One region of the Polymorphospora sp. NPDC051019 genome, then DNA from elsewhere that is predicted to be linked to it. Evidence: riboswitches for the same ligand, from Rfam matches in the RefSeq annotation. Region 1 holds a riboswitch; each other region holds the start of a gene.
What was found. Region 1 has a riboswitch for cobalamin ahead of AB0M79_RS01160 (ribonucleoside-diphosphate reductase subunit alpha). Riboswitches for the same ligand answer to the same signal wherever they lie in the genome.
Positions count from the first base shown of each region.

Region 1 (4,288 bases):
GTGTTGCCGTCGGCGGAGGTCTGGATCGTGAAGGCGACGCCGTACGCCGCCTCCCAGTTCAGGGTCACGCCGCAGATCGCCTGGGTGCTGCCGAGGTCGACGCGCAGCCACTGCGGGTCGGCGGCGGCGCTGGACCAGCGGGTGCCGGTGTTGCCGTCGACGGCCGCGCTGGCCGGGTAGGCGCCGGACTCGACCGAGGAGGCGAGTGCCGGGCGGCCCTGGGCGGCGTTGGTGGTGCCGCAGCCGCCGGGTGCGCTGCCGCCGTACACCTGGAACTCGAACAGCGACACGCCCCAGGCGGTGGCCCGCCTCGTGGTGTGCAGCCGTACGTAGCGGGCGGTGCCGGCCACGGTCAGGCTCTGGTCGCCGCCGGTGCCGCCGACGGTGGTGTGTGCCGTGGTCCAGGAGGAGCCGTCGGTCGACAGTTGGATGGTGAAGTCGCTGGCGTACGCGGTCTCCCAGCGCAGCGCGACCCGGCTGACCGCGACCGGTGAGCCGAGGTCGACGCGTAGCCACTGCGGGTCGGCGGCGGCGCTGGACCAGCGGGTGCCGTTGTCGCCGTCGACGGCGGCGGAGGCCGGGAACGCGATCGACTCGGTCGACGACGCGGTGACCGGCCGGCCCTGCGAGAGCAGGATCTCCGCCGCGCTGGCGGTCACTGTGGTGGCCACGACGTATCCGCCGAGCAGGGCGACGAGGGCGGCGCCCAGGGCGCCGAGGCGTAGCCAGGTGGGGCGGGCGGGCCATCGGCCGGTCGGGGGCGGGGTGGGACGCATGGCAGCTCCTCTTCGACAGGGCGTGGTGTGTCGACCCGGTTACCAACCGATGACGACCGCATGAGAGAGCGCTCTCTTAATCGGACACTCTGAACCGTGTTTCGAGGTATGTCAATGCCTAGTCAACGCTCGGGGAGCGCTCCCCGGCAAGATCAACTATGCTGACGGCCGGTTCCCGGCGCCGGGCGGGGTGGTTTCAGGAGCCGTCGGGCAGCGCGGCCGCGTCGCGGGTGGTGTACGGGGCACGGTCGGCCGCCACCAGCAGCACCCCGATCGTCAGCCCGGTCGCCGACCCGACGGCCGCGTACAGCGAGTCGGTGTCGGCCGAGTTGACCGGGACACTGCCGGCGAGCGCGGTCAGCAGGGTCGCGATCGGCGTACCGAACATCAGCAGGAACAGCCAGAACATCGTCAGCACCGGATAGCCGATGGCCAGGAGGACGATCGTCGCGCCCTGCGCGTCCCACGCGGGCCGGCCGGCGGGCCAGCGCGCGGACAGCAGCGAGAGCCCGGCCAGCAGCACCACCCCGAGCAGCAGCGACGGACCCAGCCGCTCGTACGGCTCGACCAGCCGGATCCAGGCCGCACCGGCCGCGCCGAGCGCCAGCACGGCCGTGGCCGGCGCCAGCCGGCGGAGCAGGTGGTTCGGGATGGCCCGGTCGGCCGCCACGGTGCCGACACCGGCCGGTGCCGTCAGGACACCGGCGGCGAGCGCCGAACCGACCGTCAGCACGAGCAGTGTCCCGCTGACCGTGAGCGCGGCCGGCGTGAGCGCCGGCTCGGTGTCGGTCGGGGATTCGATGAGCGCCGCCAGCGGTGTCAGGGCCACGCCGACCGCGGCGGCGACGACCAGCGCCCGGCGGTCGGGACGGCGGGACCGTCGCCCGGTCGCCGCGACCGTGCCCACGGCCAGGCAACCGAGCACCGCCAGCGCGGTGGCCGCCGGCCAGCCGGCCAGGTCGGAGCGGTCCAGCGCCACGTCGGCGCCGATCCAGAGCAGGCCGGCGGTGACACCGGTCCGGGTGGCCCGCCGATCCCCACGAGCGGCCAGGACCAGCCCGAGTACGACCGCGACGATGGCCATGAAGCGCAGGTCGCGCACCCAGTAGGTGTTGTTCTCCGCGTACGCGTCCGGGCCGCTCGGCTCGGTGAGCGGCTGCAACACCGCCAGCCCGACCGCCCAGCCGACCGCCGCGGCGGCGGCGGCCACGATGCCGGCCAGCGACACGGCGCCCGCCGGCGACACGATGCCGGACCGGCGTGGGGCCTCGGTCGGGGGCGGGGGGTCGGACCCGCGTCGCCATCCTGCGCGCACGCGTGGACCGTACCGCACCGCGGTCGGTTCCGGGGTGCCCCCCGGCCCGGTCGTTTCGTGTCTCACGCGACACGCCGCGCCTAGATGTTGGGTGTGACTTTTGCAGGTCCCCTATATATGGTGTCCCCCGTAGCTGGTTCGGCCGCCCGTCCGGGGCGGTCGAGGCAAGAGGGAACCCGGTGCGAGTCCGGGACTGCCCCGCAGCGGTGAGTGGGAACGACAGCCGTCAGAAGCACTGGGCGCCACCCGGCCACGAGCCGGGCCGCCTGGGAAGCGACGGCCGGTAGGCGAACGCGGAGACTCCGCGCCGGCCCACGAGTCCGAAGACCTGCCAGCACACCGCGCACGCCCGTGCGCGGTGGTCCGAGGCCGCGCGGGACGGCCGACGCCATCGTGATCCTCGCCGGCCCGGCGGGGCCGTCGGTGTCGTCCGCGCGCCGCCATCCGGACCCCTGGACCGAAGTCGCGAGGAGAGTGTTGTGACGGTCACCGAGGTCGCCCCGGCACCGGCGGACGCCGGAGCGCCCGCTGCCAGGCGGACCCAGATGCAGGTGCGCAAACGTAACGGCTCGACCGAGCCGGTCGACGTCAACAAGATCGTCCGGGCCGTCGACCGGTGGGCCGACGACCTCGCCGACGTCGACCCGCTGCGGGTCGCGACCAGGACGATCAGCGGCCTGTACGACGGCGCCACCACCGCCGAACTCGACCGGCTGTCGATCCAGATCGCCGCCGAGATGATCGGCGAGGAACCGCAGTACTCGCGTCTCGCCGCCCGGCTGCTCGGCGCCTACGTCGACAAGGAGGTACGCGGCCAGGGCATCGCCTCGTTCAGCCAGGCGATCCGGCTCGGCCACGCCGAGGGGCTGATCGGCGACGAGACCGCCGAGTTCGTCCGGATCAACGCCCGCAAGCTCGACGACGCCATCGACCCCGACGGGCACCTGCGGTTCGAGTACTTCGGACTGCGCACCGTCTACGACCGCTACCTGCTGCGGCACCCGACCAGCCGGCTGGTCGTGGAGACCCCGCAGTACTGGCTGCTGCGGGTCGCCTGCGGACTGTCCACCAACCCGGCCGAGGCGATCGCCTTCTACCGGCTGATGTCGTCGCTGGCCTACCTGCCCAGCTCGCCGACGCTGTTCAACTCCGGCACCCGGCACACCCAGATGTCGTCGTGCTATCTCGTCGACTCGCCGCGCGACGAACTCGGCTCCATCTACGAGCGCTACGCCCAGGTCGCGCACCTGTCGAAGTTCGCCGGCGGGATCGGCATCTCGTGGTCCCGGGTCCGCTCGCGGGGAGCGCTGATCCGGGGCACCAACGGCAAGTCCAACGGCATCGTCCCGTTCCTGCGTACCCTGGACGCCTCGGTCGCCGCGGTCAACCAGGGTGGCCGGCGCAAGGGCGCCGCCTGCGTCTACCTCGAACCGTGGCACCCCGACATCGAGGAGTTCCTCGAGCTGCGCGACAACACCGGCGAGGACGCCCGCCGTACCCACAACCTGAACCTCGCCAACTGGATCCCCGACGAGTTCATGCGCCGGGTCGAGGCCGACGGGGTCTGGTCGCTCTTCGACCCCGACGAGGTACCGGAACTGCCCGACCTGTGGGGCGAGGAGTTCGACGCCGCCTACCGCGCCGCCGAGGCCGACGGCCGCCACGTGCGCCAGGTCAAGGCCCGCGACCTGTACGGCCGGATGATGCGCACCCTCGCCCAGACCGGCAACGGCTGGATGACCTTCAAGGACGCCGCCAACCGGCTGTGCAACCAGACCGCCGAACCCGGCAACGTGGTGCACCTGTCCAACCTGTGCACCGAGATCATCGAGGTCTCCAGCGACACCGAGACCGCCGTGTGCAACCTCGGCTCGGTCAACCTGGCCGCCCACGTCGCCGGCGACGACATGGACTGGCCGAAGCTGCGCGCCACCGTACGCACCGCGGTCACCTTCCTCGACCGGGTCATCGACATCAACTACTACCCGAGCCCGGAGGCGGCGGCGAGCAACCCCCGCTGGCGCCCGGTCGGCCTCGGCGTCATGGGCCTGCAGGACGTCTTCTTCGCGCTCCGGCTGCCGTTCGACGCGCCCGCCGCCCGGGAACTGTCCACCCGGATCGCCGAGGAGATCTACCTGACCGCCCTGGAGACCTCCGCCGACCTCGCCGAGCGCGCCGGCCCGCACCCGGCGTACGG
Region 1 covers NZ_JBFBCH010000001.1:257,154-261,441, reverse strand. Annotated here, with positions in the region: gene AB0M79_RS01170 (discoidin domain-containing protein) at 1-776, opposite strand, end outside; gene AB0M79_RS01165 (hypothetical protein) at 973-2,091, opposite strand; cobalamin riboswitch at 2,209-2,442, shown strand; gene AB0M79_RS01160 (ribonucleoside-diphosphate reductase subunit alpha) at 2,571-4,288, shown strand, end outside.

Region 2 (4,288 bases), on a different contig from region 1:
GCGCGCGCTTCTCCTGGGCGACGCGCTGGTGGTACGTCGGTACGACCCTGCTCATGGACTGAGCATACGAGGTGAGTGGCTTGACTCGCCACTGCCGCCAACCTAGTGTCGAGGCAGTGGTGAGTCGCTTGGCTCGCCATCGGCCGGCCGTTCATCGCCGATGATCCCGGTCAGCCACCCACGCACCGAAGGAACATCGGATGAACCGCTTCGACAACCAGACCGTGCTCGTGACCGGTGGGACCGGTGGCCAGGGATCGAGCCACGTACGCGCCTTTCACGCGGAGGGAGCGAACGTGGTGATCGGCGACATCGACACCGAACGCGGCGCCGCTCTCGCCGACGAGCTCGGGACCCGCGCTCACTTCACCCGCCTCGACGTCACCGACGAGAGTTCGTGGTCCGCTGCTGTGCTAACCGCCGAGAGCGCCTTCGGCGCCCTGAACGTGCTCGTCAACAACGCGGGCGTCCAGAACCCGCCGGCGCCGATTGAGAACACGGACCAGGCCACGTGGTCGCGCATCCTCGACATCAACCTCACAGGGACCTTCCTCGGCATCAAGGTCGCCGCCCCCGCTCTGCGCCGCGCGACAGGGGGAGCCATCGTCAACATCGCCTCGACGATGGGCCTGGGCGGCACGGCGCACTACGCGCCGTACGTCGCCAGCAAGTGGGCCGTGCGAGGCCTTACCCGAACGGCAGCGCTCGAACTCGGCCGGGACCACATCCGCGTCAACACCATCCACCCCGGCGTGATCGCGACCCCCTTCATCCAAGAACCAGCAGCCGGCGCCACCGCGGCAATCGCCGACTTCTACTCACCCGAGCCGTTCGCCATCCCCCGACTTGGAGAGCCGACCGACGTCACCCGGCTTCTCCTGTTCCTCACGTCATCAGACGCGTCGTTCATCACGGGGTCGGAGTACGTCATCGACGGTGGACTCCTCCTCGGGCCCGCCCTTCAGACCGAGACCGCATGAGCAGTCCAGACACGACCGGATGGAACGACTCCGCACGTGACGCGTCTCTGTCGCACCTGCCCGATCACATCCGGCGAGCCATCGAGATCACACCCGCCGCAGGCACCAGCGAACGGATCATCGACATCACGACGCTGGGGCGCCGCACCGGCCGGCCACGCCGCATCGAGATCTTCTTCTACCGAGCTGCGGGCACCACCTACCTGTGTAGCGGCGCCGGCGGTGCCGCGACCGACTGGCACGCGAACCTTCTCGCCAATCCCAACTTCACCTTCCACCTCAAGAACGGGATCCGCGCAGATCTGCCCGCACGGGCCACGCCTGTCACCGACCCAGCTGAACGTCAGGCCGTGCTGGCGGAGATCGTCGCCGATCTCAACCAGCCCCACGACCCCGGCACCATCCGGCCGACTCGGCTCGAAGACTGGGCTGACAGTCGGCTGATGCGCATCAGCTTCCGCCATCGGCCGTGATCGCGGATCCCTCGACAGATGACCTACTCCCAGGCGCTGGGGTGTAGTCGCGGCCAGAGCAGCTCTTCGCCAGATGAGGGTGTAGCTGGCGCGGCGGTCCCAGATGGATGTCGAGGTTTCCAGAGGGAAAGGCTCCTACACGCTCATCCTGAAAGAACCGCCACGTGCCCGACGCTACCGTCGGCGACCGCTCGCACGCGTTCGCCCACCCCGATCTAACGACCTTCTGCAGACTCGACGAACTCGTGGCCGCGTGTTGATGACCGCGCTGATCGACTCGGTCAGCGCCGGCGTCCCGGCCGTGCTGAGCGAGGTCATCACGCTGGGCCGGACGTTGAAGAAGCGTGCCGACGACGTGCCGGCCTACTTCGACCGGCCCGGCACATCCAACGGCCCGACCGAGGCGATCAACGGACGGCTCGAACACCTCCGCGGCTCCGCGCTCGGATTCCGCAACATCACCAACTACATCGCCAGGTCCCTGCTCGAGACCGGCGGCTGCAGGCCACGACTACACCCTGGTCTGTGAAGAGCCGGTAACCGGCGGAACCTGTCGGGTCTACGACACGTACTGGCACCCGGCCTCGCTCTTTCCCGGTGTGCCCGGCGCCACGGCACACCGGCCCGTACCTGGTTATGCTCGCCCGTGGCGCTGGTGCGCCCGTCCCACCGGGGCGGGCGTCGTAAGAGGGAACCCGGTGCGAGACCGGGACTGCCCCGCAGCGGTGAGTGGGAACGAACGCCGTCAACAGAGCACTGGACCGCAACGGTCCGGGAAGCGACGGCCGGTAGGAGACCGGTACCCCCGGTCGTGCCCGCGAGTCCGAAGACCTGCCCGCGCCGCGCACACGGTCGGCGTGTGCGCTGCCGACGGCCTCGCGGGTGGGCCGGACGCGCGTCCCGCCACGGCCCCTGGCAGCGGTGGCGTTCGCCGTCCCGTCCGTGACGCCACCTTTCTGGAACGGACGAGACAGCGATGACACCACCGGGGCGACCGCCGTCGGCGTCGCAACTGACCCTGTCGCAGATCATGGACCAGCACCACACCAACCTGATGGGTACGGTGCACGGCGGACGCATCCTCAACCTCATCGACTCCGTCGCCGGGGTCGTCGCCGCCCGGCACTCCGACGGCCCCGCGGTCACCGCCGCCATGGACGAGACCGTCTTCCTGCAGGCCGTACGCGTCGGTGACGTCGTGCACGTACAGGCCAGGATCACCTGGGCCGGGCGCAGCTCGATGGAGGTCGCGGTCAAGGTCACCGCGGACCGGTGGGACCGCGCGGTCCCGGCCACCACCGTCGCCACGTCACACCTCGTCATGGTCGCCGTCGACGACAACGGCAAACCACGAACGGTGCCGGCGCTGCTCCCCGAGACGCCCGGCGACCACCAAGCGTTCCGGCAGGCCGAGATCCGGCGACGGCACCGACTCGCCCTACGCGACGCCCTCGCCGGCCACGGCCCGGACCAGGTGGCCGTCTGATCCCGTCACCGCGATCACAGGTACGTGATCAGCGGCCCGGCAGCCGGTTCAGGACGACCTCCGGGGCGATGTCGGGTGTGTGTGCCGGCTCCGCCAGCCGACATGTCCGTCCGGCCGGACGGAAACGACCCCGAATGCCGTCACGTCGAACACGCTGGTGAACGAGTTGTCCGGGCCGCGGAGCACGTCGGGACCGACCGGGTGTGCGCAGCGGCATCCGTCGTTCGGCGGCGACCGCGGCTGCCTTGTCGGCCCAGGCCGCCCTGGCCGGTGTGGCGAGCAGGGTCGGCCTCGGCCCGAGCAGGTCGAGGGTGGAGACCCGCCGGCCCAGCCGTGGTGGACGGCGGCGAGTTTCCAGGCGAGGTTGTCGGCGTCGGCGATGCCGCAGTTCATGCCGTACCCGGCCCGTCGGGGCGCGGACGGCCGTGTAGACGATCGTGGCCGCGTCGGGCGGCCGTCGACATGCTCATCATCGACCGTGCGACCCTGCGGTCGGCTTCGATTGAAATGTCGTACCCCGCATCTACAGTGATCACTCGCTGTTCACTGACAGCCAGTGTTGGCTCAGGCTTGGGGAGGTCGTGGGCATGGCCCGACGTCAGCGCCGTACTCGTCGCAAGTACTCAGGTGAAATGCTGTTGCTCACCGGCATGTTGCTGCTTGTGCTGGTCTGGTTGGTGATCGAGTTCGTCGAGCGGCACCCGGTCCTTGCCGCCCTTCTTGCTTTTGTAGTGGTCGCTGGCGCGGGCTTCTGGCTGTGGACGCGTGTACAGCGGGCACGGCGATTGGCGGACTGGGAACGCAATATCGCCGTCACGGACTCGATGACCGGTCCTCAGTTCGAGCGGTATGTTGCACGGCTGATGCGCGTGAGCGGGTTCCGCGAGGTCAGCGTGTGCGGCGGCGCCAATGACATGGGAGCCGACGTGATCGCCTACACGCCCGATGGGCGGCGGGTAGTCGTGCAGTGCAAGCGATACAAGGGCAAACTGGGTAGCCCGGATGTGCAGCGCTTTGCCGGCACCGCTCGTGACGTCCACAGAGCGGACGTGGCGTTGCTGGTGACGACAGGGACGCCGACGCGGCCGGCGCGGGAGGTTGCACGACACTGCCGAATCACGTTGGTGGACCGACCCATGTTGACGGAATGGGCCGCCACGCAGGTCGCGCCGATCCCCAGCTTGGGCGCTCCCGCCACCACACGGCCACCTGCGCCACCAGCAAGCCCAGGACTCCTTCGCCAGCCCTCGCCAACCCCCTCGGGGGGAAGTCCCTGTCCGCCTCCCACATACAACGAGATGTTGGAGGCGGACACGTCCGGGTAGCCGGAGAACGGCGCCGTCGGCCGG
Region 2 covers NZ_JBFBCH010000028.1:48,088-52,375, forward strand. Annotated here, with positions in the region: gene AB0M79_RS32390 (TetR/AcrR family transcriptional regulator) at 1-55, opposite strand, end outside; gene AB0M79_RS32395 (glucose 1-dehydrogenase) at 201-980, shown strand; gene AB0M79_RS32400 (nitroreductase/quinone reductase family protein) at 977-1,453, shown strand; partial or broken gene AB0M79_RS32405 (transposase) at 1,698-1,982, shown strand; cobalamin riboswitch at 2,138-2,286, shown strand; gene AB0M79_RS32410 (acyl-CoA thioesterase) at 2,430-2,939, shown strand; gene AB0M79_RS32415 (FAD-dependent monooxygenase) at 2,988-3,332, opposite strand; gene AB0M79_RS32420 (restriction endonuclease) at 3,803-4,264, shown strand.
Region 2: linked by a shared signal. The riboswitch ahead of AB0M79_RS32410 (acyl-CoA thioesterase) and the one ahead of AB0M79_RS01160 (ribonucleoside-diphosphate reductase subunit alpha) in region 1 are both predicted to bind cobalamin.

Region 3 (4,288 bases), on a different contig from region 1:
CGCGTCCGGCCAACCGGGCGGCCGTCCCACGGGTCGCGGTGGGGCTCCTTCTCACCGCCGGGATGACCGGTGCGGCCACCTCCGCGCCGGCCGCGCCCGTGCCGCCGGCCGTGGTCTCGGCCGCCCTCGCGACACCGCTGGCCGGCGGATTGCGGGCCGGGTCGGCGGCGCCGGACTCCGGGACCGCGCGCCGGACGGAGGTCACGGTGTCGATCGCACCGGCGCCGACCACGCCCGGACCCACCCCCACCGGCCCTGAACCGACCCCCACCGGGACCCCCGGCCCTGTGCCGACCGGCACCCCCGCGCCGCCGACCCCGTCGGCGTCACCCGATCCCGGCGGCCGGCTCCCGCAGACCGGGCTCGCCATCGGCGGCATCCTGGTCCTCGGCGCGGCCCTGGTCGGCGCCGGCGCCGGACTGCGTACGCTCAGCCGCCGCAGGTGAATCCGCAGGGGCCGTTTCGGACGCCGTGCCGTGCGTCGAGGTCGCCGGCGCCCGGCCGGGCGGACCGGAGAGCCCGCCCGACCCGGTGCCGTCAGTTGCCGCGTACCTCGGCGGCGGCCGCGACCAGGTGCCGCAGCGACGCCTCGACCTCGGGATAGCCGCGGGTCTTCAGGCCGCAGTCCGGGTTGACCCACACCCGCCGGGCCGGTACGGCCGCGACGGCGCGGCGCAGCGCCTCGACCACCTCGGCGTGGGACGGCACCCGTGGCGAGTGGATGTCCCACACCCCGGGGCCGACACCCCGGCGGTAGCCGACCGCGGCGAGATCGTCGAGGACCTCCATCTTCGAACGGGACGCCTCGATGCTGGTCACGTCCGCGTCGAGGGCGTCGATCGCGGTGATCACCTCGCCGAACTCGGAGTAGCACAGGTGGGTGTGGATCTGGGTGTCGTCGGCGACGCCGCTGGTGGCCAGGCGGAAGGCCGCCACCGCCCAGTCCAGGTAGGTCCTCTGGTCGGCCCCGCGCAGGGGCAGGGTTTCCCGCAGCGCCGGCTCGTCGACCTGGATGACCCTGATCCCGGCCGCCTCCAGGTCGTGGCACTCGTCCCGCAGGGCGAGCGCGACCTGGTCGGCGGTGTCGGCCAGCGGCTGGTCGGCGCGGACGAACGACCAGGCGAGGATGGTGACCGGGCCGGTGAGCATGCCCTTGACCGGCCGGCTGGTCAGCGACTGGGCGTACGTGGACCACACCACGGTCATCGGCGCCTTGCGGGCGACATCGCCGTAGATGATGGGCGGACGTACGCAGCGGGAGCCGTAGGACTGCACCCAGCCGTGCTCGGTGGCGGCGAACCCGTCGAGTTGCTCGCCGAAGTACTGCACCATGTCGTTGCGTTCCGGCTCGCCGTGCACGAGCACGTCCAGACCGAGCCGCTCCTGGAGCCGGATGACGTGCTCGACCTCGGCACGCATCCGCCGGGTGTAGCCGGCCTCGTCGAGGGTGCCGGCCCGGTGGGCGGCGCGCGCCCTACGCAGCTCGACGGTCTGCGGGAACGACCCGATGGTGGTGGTCGGCAGCTCCGGCAGCCCCAGCCGCTCCTGCTGGCGGGCGGCCCGGTCGGCGTGGTCGCCGCGCCGCCGGTCGGCGGGACCGAGCGCGGCGAGCCGGGCCCGTACGTCGTCGTGCCGCCACGCCGCCGGCGCCGGGCGCGGCGGTGCCGGCAGGTGCCCGGTGCCGTCGCGCACCGCGCGGCCGAGCAGGACGACCTCGTCCACCTTCTGCCGGGCGAACGCGAGCCGCTCGTACAGGTGCGGGTCGAGGCGGGTCTCGACGGACAGGTCGACCGGGACGTGCAGCAACGAGCAGGACGTGGCGACGGCGACGTGGTCGGCGAGCCCGGCGACCGCCGCCCCGGCGGCCGCCGCGGCACGCAGGTCGGTACGCCAGATGTTCCGTCCGTCGACCAGGCCGGCGACGATGGTCCTGCCGCGCAGTGACCCCGCGACGGCGAGCCGGTCGAGGTTGCCCCGCCCGGCGACCAGGTCCACGCCGATCGCCTCGACCGGTGTGTCCAGCAGGGCCGGCAGGGCCTCGCCCAGCTCGCCGAAGTAGGTGGCCACGAAGATCCGTGGCCGGTGTTCGATCCCACCGAGCCGGGTGTAGGCGCGGCGCAGCGCGTCGATCTCCGCCGGGGCGCGGTCGGCGACGTACGCGGGCTCGTCCAGCTGCACCCAGGCCACCCCGGCGTCGGCCAGGGCGGTGAGGATCCCGGCGTACGCCTCGACCAGGTCGTCGAGGCGGGCGAACGGATCGTCGCCCTTGGCCAGCAGCAGGAACGTGGCCGGCCCGACCAGCACCGGCCGGGTGGTGATGCCCAATTCGCGGGCCTCGCCGTACTCGCGCAGCGCCTTGGCCGGGTCGGCGACGAAGGCGGTGTCCGGGCCGATCTCCGGCACCAGGTAGTGGTAGTTGGTGTCGAACCACTTGGTGAGTTCCAGCGCCGGCTCGGCGTCGACGCCACGGGCCATGGCGAAGTAGGTGTCCAGCTCGGACAGTCCGAGCCGGGCGAACCGGTCCGGAACCGCGCCGACGGCGACGGCGGTGTCGAGCACGTGGTCGTAGTAGGAGAAGGTGTTCGACGGGATCGCGTCGAGACGGGCGTCCCGCAGCGTCCGCCAGACCTCGGCGCGTAGCCCGGCGGCGGTGCGCTCCAGTTCGCCGGCGTCGACGGTGCCGGCCCAGTAGGCCTCGACGGCCCTCTTCAGCTCCCGGTTGGTGCCGATGCGCGGATAGCCGAGCACGGTGCTCTGGCCGAATGCGGTGCTCAACGGATGGGTCCTTCCCTCGAGGTGCCCGGCGGGGCACGGGAGGGGGAAGGCAGGGTACGGGTCGGTACCGGCTTCCGCCCTGGCCCTCCCGAGAGGCCGCCGGCGGCGCACACCGGCGGCGTGCGCGGCGCTGGCAGGTCTTCGGACTCGTGGGCGTGACCCGATGGTCGCCTACTGGCCGTCGCTTCCCAGACCTCGCGGTCCAGTGCTCTGATGACGGCGGTCGTTCCCACTCACCGCTGCGGGGCAGTCCCGGTCTCGCACCGGGTTCCCTCTTACGACGCCCCACCCTCACGGGTCGGGCGAACCAGCACCGTCCGCCATCGTACGGGCCTTCGGGCGGTGTCCGGGTGAGGGTGTCCGACGTACGGGACGGCGGGGTGCTACTTTGCGGTTTCCGCAAACTTCTTTGTCAACCCGTCCGGGGTGCGGCATGTTGGCGCCGGAGGCGGTCACCTCCGGCACCGACGAACCGAGGGTGGTAACCATGGACGCGAAGTTCTGGGACGACAGGTACCTCAGCCGGGAACAGCTCTTCAGCGGCAACCCCAACGGCGTCCTCGTCGCCGAGGTGGCCGACCTGCGGCCGGGGCGGGCCCTCGACCTCGGCTGCGGCGAGGGTGCCGACGCGCTCTGGCTGGCCCGGCGCGGCTGGCAGGTGACCGGAGTCGACATCTCGGACGTGGCCCTGCGCCGCGCCGCGGCCGGGGACGACACCGGCCGGGTGACGTGGACCCGGGTCGACCTGGCCACCGAGCCACCACCGGCCGGCCCGTTCGACCTGGTCTCGGCCCAGTACTTCCCGCTGCGCCGCGAACCGGGTCACGCCGTACTGCGCGGCCTGCTGGCCACGGTCGCACCCGGCGGAACCCTGCTCGTCGTCAGTCACGATCTGGCCGATCTTCCGCCGCGGCACGACCTCGACGTCGACCCGGCCGACTTCTACCAGCCCGGGGAGGTCGCCGGGCTGCTCGACGACGACTGGGCCGTCCTGGTCGACGAGATCCGGCCACGGACGGTTCCCGCGCCGCCGGGGACGCACCACCGCAACGACATCGTCCTGCGGGCGCGACGGGAGCCGTCACTGCCCTGACCGGCCGCCGGCCCGACGGGTGGCGCCGACCCGTCGGGCGCGCGGGTGAGGGCGCGCGGCGGTCCGGGCTGTTGCATCCGGTACCCGGGTACAGGCTTACCGTCGGATGGCCGGCGCCGACCCGGCACCGGAACCGCCCGTACGAGGAGGCTGTGATGCCGTTTGTCGTCCCGGACGTTTGTAGCCTGCCCACCGCCGACCGGCCGCCCCGGCTGGCCGAGTTCGACGCCCTGCTCACCACCGCCGTGCGCGCCGTCGAGTCGCTCACCCCGACCCACGCCCGACTTCGCCTGGCCGGCCCGCCCGACCTCGAAACGGCGGTAAGGGACCTCACCGCACGCGAAGCGAGCTGCTGCTCGTTCTTCACCTTCACCGTCAGCCCGGCCCACGACGGCAGCCCGCTGACCCTCGACGTGCGGG
Region 3 covers NZ_JBFBCH010000006.1:242,668-246,955, reverse strand. Annotated here, with positions in the region: gene AB0M79_RS14240 (hypothetical protein) at 1-446, shown strand, start outside; gene metE (5-methyltetrahydropteroyltriglutamate--homocysteine S-methyltransferase) at 538-2,775, opposite strand; cobalamin riboswitch at 2,890-3,102, opposite strand; gene AB0M79_RS14230 (class I SAM-dependent methyltransferase) at 3,209-3,868, shown strand; gene AB0M79_RS14225 (hypothetical protein) at 4,024-4,288, shown strand, end outside.
Region 3: linked by a shared signal. The riboswitch ahead of metE (5-methyltetrahydropteroyltriglutamate--homocysteine S-methyltransferase) and the one ahead of AB0M79_RS01160 (ribonucleoside-diphosphate reductase subunit alpha) in region 1 are both predicted to bind cobalamin.

Region 4 (4,288 bases), on a different contig from region 1:
GACCGGCCAGATCATCCACCCGGTGAATTCGGGCCGCTCCAGGGCGGCACGTACGACCGCCGCGAACCCGTCGTAGTCGTCCGGCAGATCGGTCAGCAGCGCGTCGCGTACGTCGTGGCACCGCTCGCTGAGCGTCCGCCCCTCCAGTGCCGCCGCCGTGCGACGCAACGCCGGCAGCGGATGCCCCGGTGCCACGTCGAGCAGGCAGCGCGCCAGCCCGTCGACGGCGGTCGCGTTGAGAAGTTCGTCGGCGGTGGGCATCGGCTGACCTTTCGTGCTCGCCGCGGTCGCCGGCTTCCGGCGGCGCCGGCCGGCACCGGCGAGGCTCTCCGCCGCCAGCGGCCGGTCCGATCCTCGCACGGCGGGCGTGCTCAGGTCGCCAGCGGTCCGGAGGGAGGCGGGGAAACTTCCGGGCGCGCCGGCCGTGGTGCCTTCGGCGGGCGCGGGTGTGCCGGCGGGAAGTCGTCCGGAACCTTCAGCAGCGCCGCCGGTCCGGCCACCACCGCCGACGGCCCGGTCCCGGCGACGGTGCCGACGTCCGGCCCGGCGGTCCGTGGCCGCCACACCTGTTCGGCGGGCAGCAGCGAGCGGAAGTCGAACTGGCACTTCGGGCACGCGCGCAGTGCCGTCTCGGCCCGCCGGTCGCCGCAGCGCTGGCAGTACGTCACCACGGTCTCGTCGGCGTCCAGACCCTGGCAGCGCGGGCAGGCGAACTCCGGGCCCTTGCTGTTCAACTGCACCAGCCGGCCGGCCAGCACGTACGGGGTCACCACCGCGCTGATGCCGGTCGCCAGGTCGCGGGTGCGTCGGGTCCGCTCCTGGAGCCGTTCGAGTTCGGGGTTGGTCACCTTCTCCAGCCGGCAGGTGGTGCAGGTCCGCAGCGTGCGGACCGGCAGCAGGCCACGCAGCCGGGCCTGCTGGTGCAGGAAGGTCACCACAGGCACATCCTCAGGGGTGGCGGGAAACAGCGAAGCCCGGCCGTCGGCGGCGAGGTGTTCCTCGACCCGGAAGACCAGCGACTGCACCTGTGCGACGAGTGCCGGTGGCATCGCGCCGGGCCGGCTGGTGACCAGCGTGCCCACCATCAGCATGCCGTCGGCCAGCTCGGTCGGCACCTCGGCGACCGCATCCGCCGTCTCGAAGACGAAAGTGTCCACACCGGACCGGCTGACCGACGCCCCACGGGGCGGTGCCGAACCACCGTCGAGCAGCCGCGACGTGTGCCGCGACAGGGCCGCCTGCGCCTGGGCGGCGCGGCTGGCGGCGTTCTGCATGATGGCGACGTCGCCGGTGCCGGTGTCGCGCCACCACGAGGTGAACGAGCCCGCCGCCGCCGGATCGAGCCGGGTCAGCGCGCCGTCGACGGCGGCCAGCACGGAGCCGAAGAGTTCGACGTACGCGCTGGTCGCACCCCAGGTGCGGCCGACCTTGCCGGGCCAGCGGTCGGCGAGCAGGACGACGATGCGGCAGCCGGTGTCGGCCGCCTCCAGCCCGATCCGCAGGCTCACCGGCAGCTTGCCCGGTGCCAGCGTGACCCCGCCGAGCTTCGAGCCGCGCACCGCCTCCAGCACGCTGAGCTGCTCGGTCCGCAGCTCGAACGACAGTTCCCGGATGGTGCGCAGCAGGTGCTGACGGGCGACGCTGGGCGGTACGGCGACCCGCCGCTCCGCCCCGGCGGCCAACCGCCCCGGTTCGAGGCCGGGCGTGCCGGCAGCCGGGCCGGCGCTGGCCTCCCCGGCTTCCGCCCAGGTCATTCCGTGGCGGAGCCGAGGCCGGCGTCGTACGGGGCCAGTTCGGTGGCGGCCGTCTCGACGTGGGTGTTCGCCGCGGCCTGGTAGTCGATCGAGGTGTCCAGGTTGGCGCCGGCGATCGAGGCGTGGTTGGCGGCGGTGTCCATCGCGCTGTCGGCGGCGTCGAAGTAGCCCTGCGCGGCGCTCTGCTGGGCGTAGTCGACGTAGCTCTGCGCCGAGTCGGCCCACGAGGCGCTGCTGTCCGCGTGCCAGTCCGACCACTGCTGGTCGCTGGTGGCGCCGCTCAGCTCACTTTGCACGATCGTCACGGCGGGTTCCGGCACGGCGACGGGTTCGACGGTCGGGGTGACCGGTGTGACGTCCACGGCGGGTGTGTCGGTGGACAGGTAGTCGTTCCAGCCCGAATCAGTGCTCACTGCCGATCTCCAGATCTGCCGACGGACGCGACCCCGTTCGGCAACATCGTCGCAACGGCGCGCCACCGTCCTCCATCGTCCGACCGGGTGCCACCGGCGGGACCGCCGGTCGCATGGACCGGACGTACCGTCGGTGGCCATCGATGCGAGGTCGTGACCTGTGCCTCATGTACGCGGCGTGGGTGGCTGGATACCGTAAGGTTCGCTACCAGCCAGAATGGCTTACCCACAACTGAATGAGTTTCCGCGTGGGGGAAGCCGGTGTGAAGCCGGCGCTGACCCGCAACCGTATGTGGTGGACTTCCACCACGAGCCGGAATGCCCGCACGGAGACGAGCGGCCTCAACTGTCGTGGTCTACAGGTTGAGCCCGGATCGACGGACCCCTGCGGGCCGGGATGCGGTGCTCACCACCGCTCCCGAAAGGCATGTCCCATGCTCCGTCGCCTTCTCGCGGCCCTCACCCCGGCCCTCGCCGGGAGCGCGGTGCTGCTCGTCGCGCTTGCGACGACACCCACCCCCGCACCGGTCGCCGCCGTACACGCCGACAACCCGCACTCGGCGCAGAGCGCCGCCGCCGCCAGGTGGCTGGCCGGCCAACTGGCCGACGGACGCCTGCCGAGTCCGGTCGGCGGCACCGACTGGGGCCTGACCATCGACGCGCTGATCGCGCTGGAGGCCACCGGCACCGAGCCGGCCGCCGCCGACGCGGTCGCCGACGCGGTCGAGGCGAACGTCGACTCGTACGCGACCGGCGGCGACTGGGCCCCCGACTACCTCATCAGCGGCTCGATGGCCAAGGTTCTCGTCGCCGCCGTGGTCGCCGGCCGGGACCCGACCTCGTTCGGCAGCCACGACATGCGCGCCCGCACCCTCGACCTGATCCGTGGCGCGGACGCCGGAGCCGTGCAGGGCTGGATCTTCGACCGGTACGGCGACCAGCCGACGCAGGGCGGCAATCTCTTCGCGCAGAGCCTCGCGGTGCTCGGCCTGGCCCGATCCGGCGGCGTCCCGCAGCCGGCGGTCGACTTCCTCATCAAGCAGCAGTGCGTCGCCGGCGGCTTCCGGCTCAATCCGGCGACCGACGGCGCGGCCTGCACCAGCGCACCGGTGGCCAGCCAGGTCCAGGACGTCGACACGACCGCGATGGCCGTACAGGCGCTGCTCGCGGCCGACGCCGCAGGGGCCACCGGCGCGAAGGCCGCCGCCGACGCCGGCATCGGGTGGCTGCTGACCCAGCAGAAGGCCGACGGCTCGTTCCAGGGCTCGATGGGCACCGATTACTCCAACACCAACAGCACCGGCCTGGGTGGCCAGGCGCTGGCCGCCGCCGGACACATCGCCGAGGCCGACCGGGCCGCCGACTTCGTCGCCGCGCAGCAGTTGACGGCGGCCGGTGGCGGGGCCGCGGCCGCGCACGCCGGGGCGATCGCGTACACCCCGGGCTCGCTCGCGGACGCGATCTCGGGCGGCATCGCCGAGAACGAGACGGATCAGTGGCGGCGGGCCACCGGGCAGGCCGCGCTGGGCCTGGCGAAGGTGTCGCTGGCCGAGATCGGGACCGGCGGCACCGAACCGACCCCGACGTCCACGGCCACCCCGACCCCGACCGGATCGGCGTCCCCGACGACCTCCCCGACCGCGTCGCCGTCCCCGACCGCGACCGCCACCCCGACCGGTACCGCCACCCCGTCGCCGACCGGCCCGACCAGCCCGGCGCCGACGACCTGGGCGCCACCGCCGTCCGGTGGCGGACGGCTGCCGACGACCGGCGTCGACGTCACCTCGATCGGCGCGTTCGGCGCGGTCGTCATGCTCGCCGGGGCCGGGCTGGTCGTGGCCGGCCGGCGCCGCCGGGAGGGGGCGTGACCGCACGGACGGACCGGTTCCCGCCGACACCGGCCGGGCGCGACCCGGCGGCGGCCGGGATCCGGGTCGGGCTGCGGACGGCCGGCGCGGCCCTGGCCGCGCTGCTGCTCGCCGCTGCCGGCGCCACCGCACCCGCCTACGCGGCCGGGACCGCCGGCTACTGCCCCGACGCCAACGGCGTCACGGTGATCGTCGACTTCCGGGAACTCGGCGGCGCCACGATCATCAGGTGTGCCCCCGGCAACCAGGCCAC
Region 4 covers NZ_JBFBCH010000004.1:250,246-254,533, forward strand. Annotated here, with positions in the region: gene AB0M79_RS10250 (DNA alkylation repair protein) at 1-261, opposite strand, end outside; gene AB0M79_RS10255 (hypothetical protein) at 372-1,754, opposite strand; gene AB0M79_RS10260 (hypothetical protein) at 1,751-2,167, opposite strand; cobalamin riboswitch at 2,389-2,512, shown strand; gene AB0M79_RS10265 (LPXTG cell wall anchor domain-containing protein) at 2,602-4,035, shown strand; gene AB0M79_RS10270 (hypothetical protein) at 4,128-4,288, shown strand, end outside.
Region 4: linked by a shared signal. The riboswitch ahead of AB0M79_RS10265 (LPXTG cell wall anchor domain-containing protein) and the one ahead of AB0M79_RS01160 (ribonucleoside-diphosphate reductase subunit alpha) in region 1 are both predicted to bind cobalamin.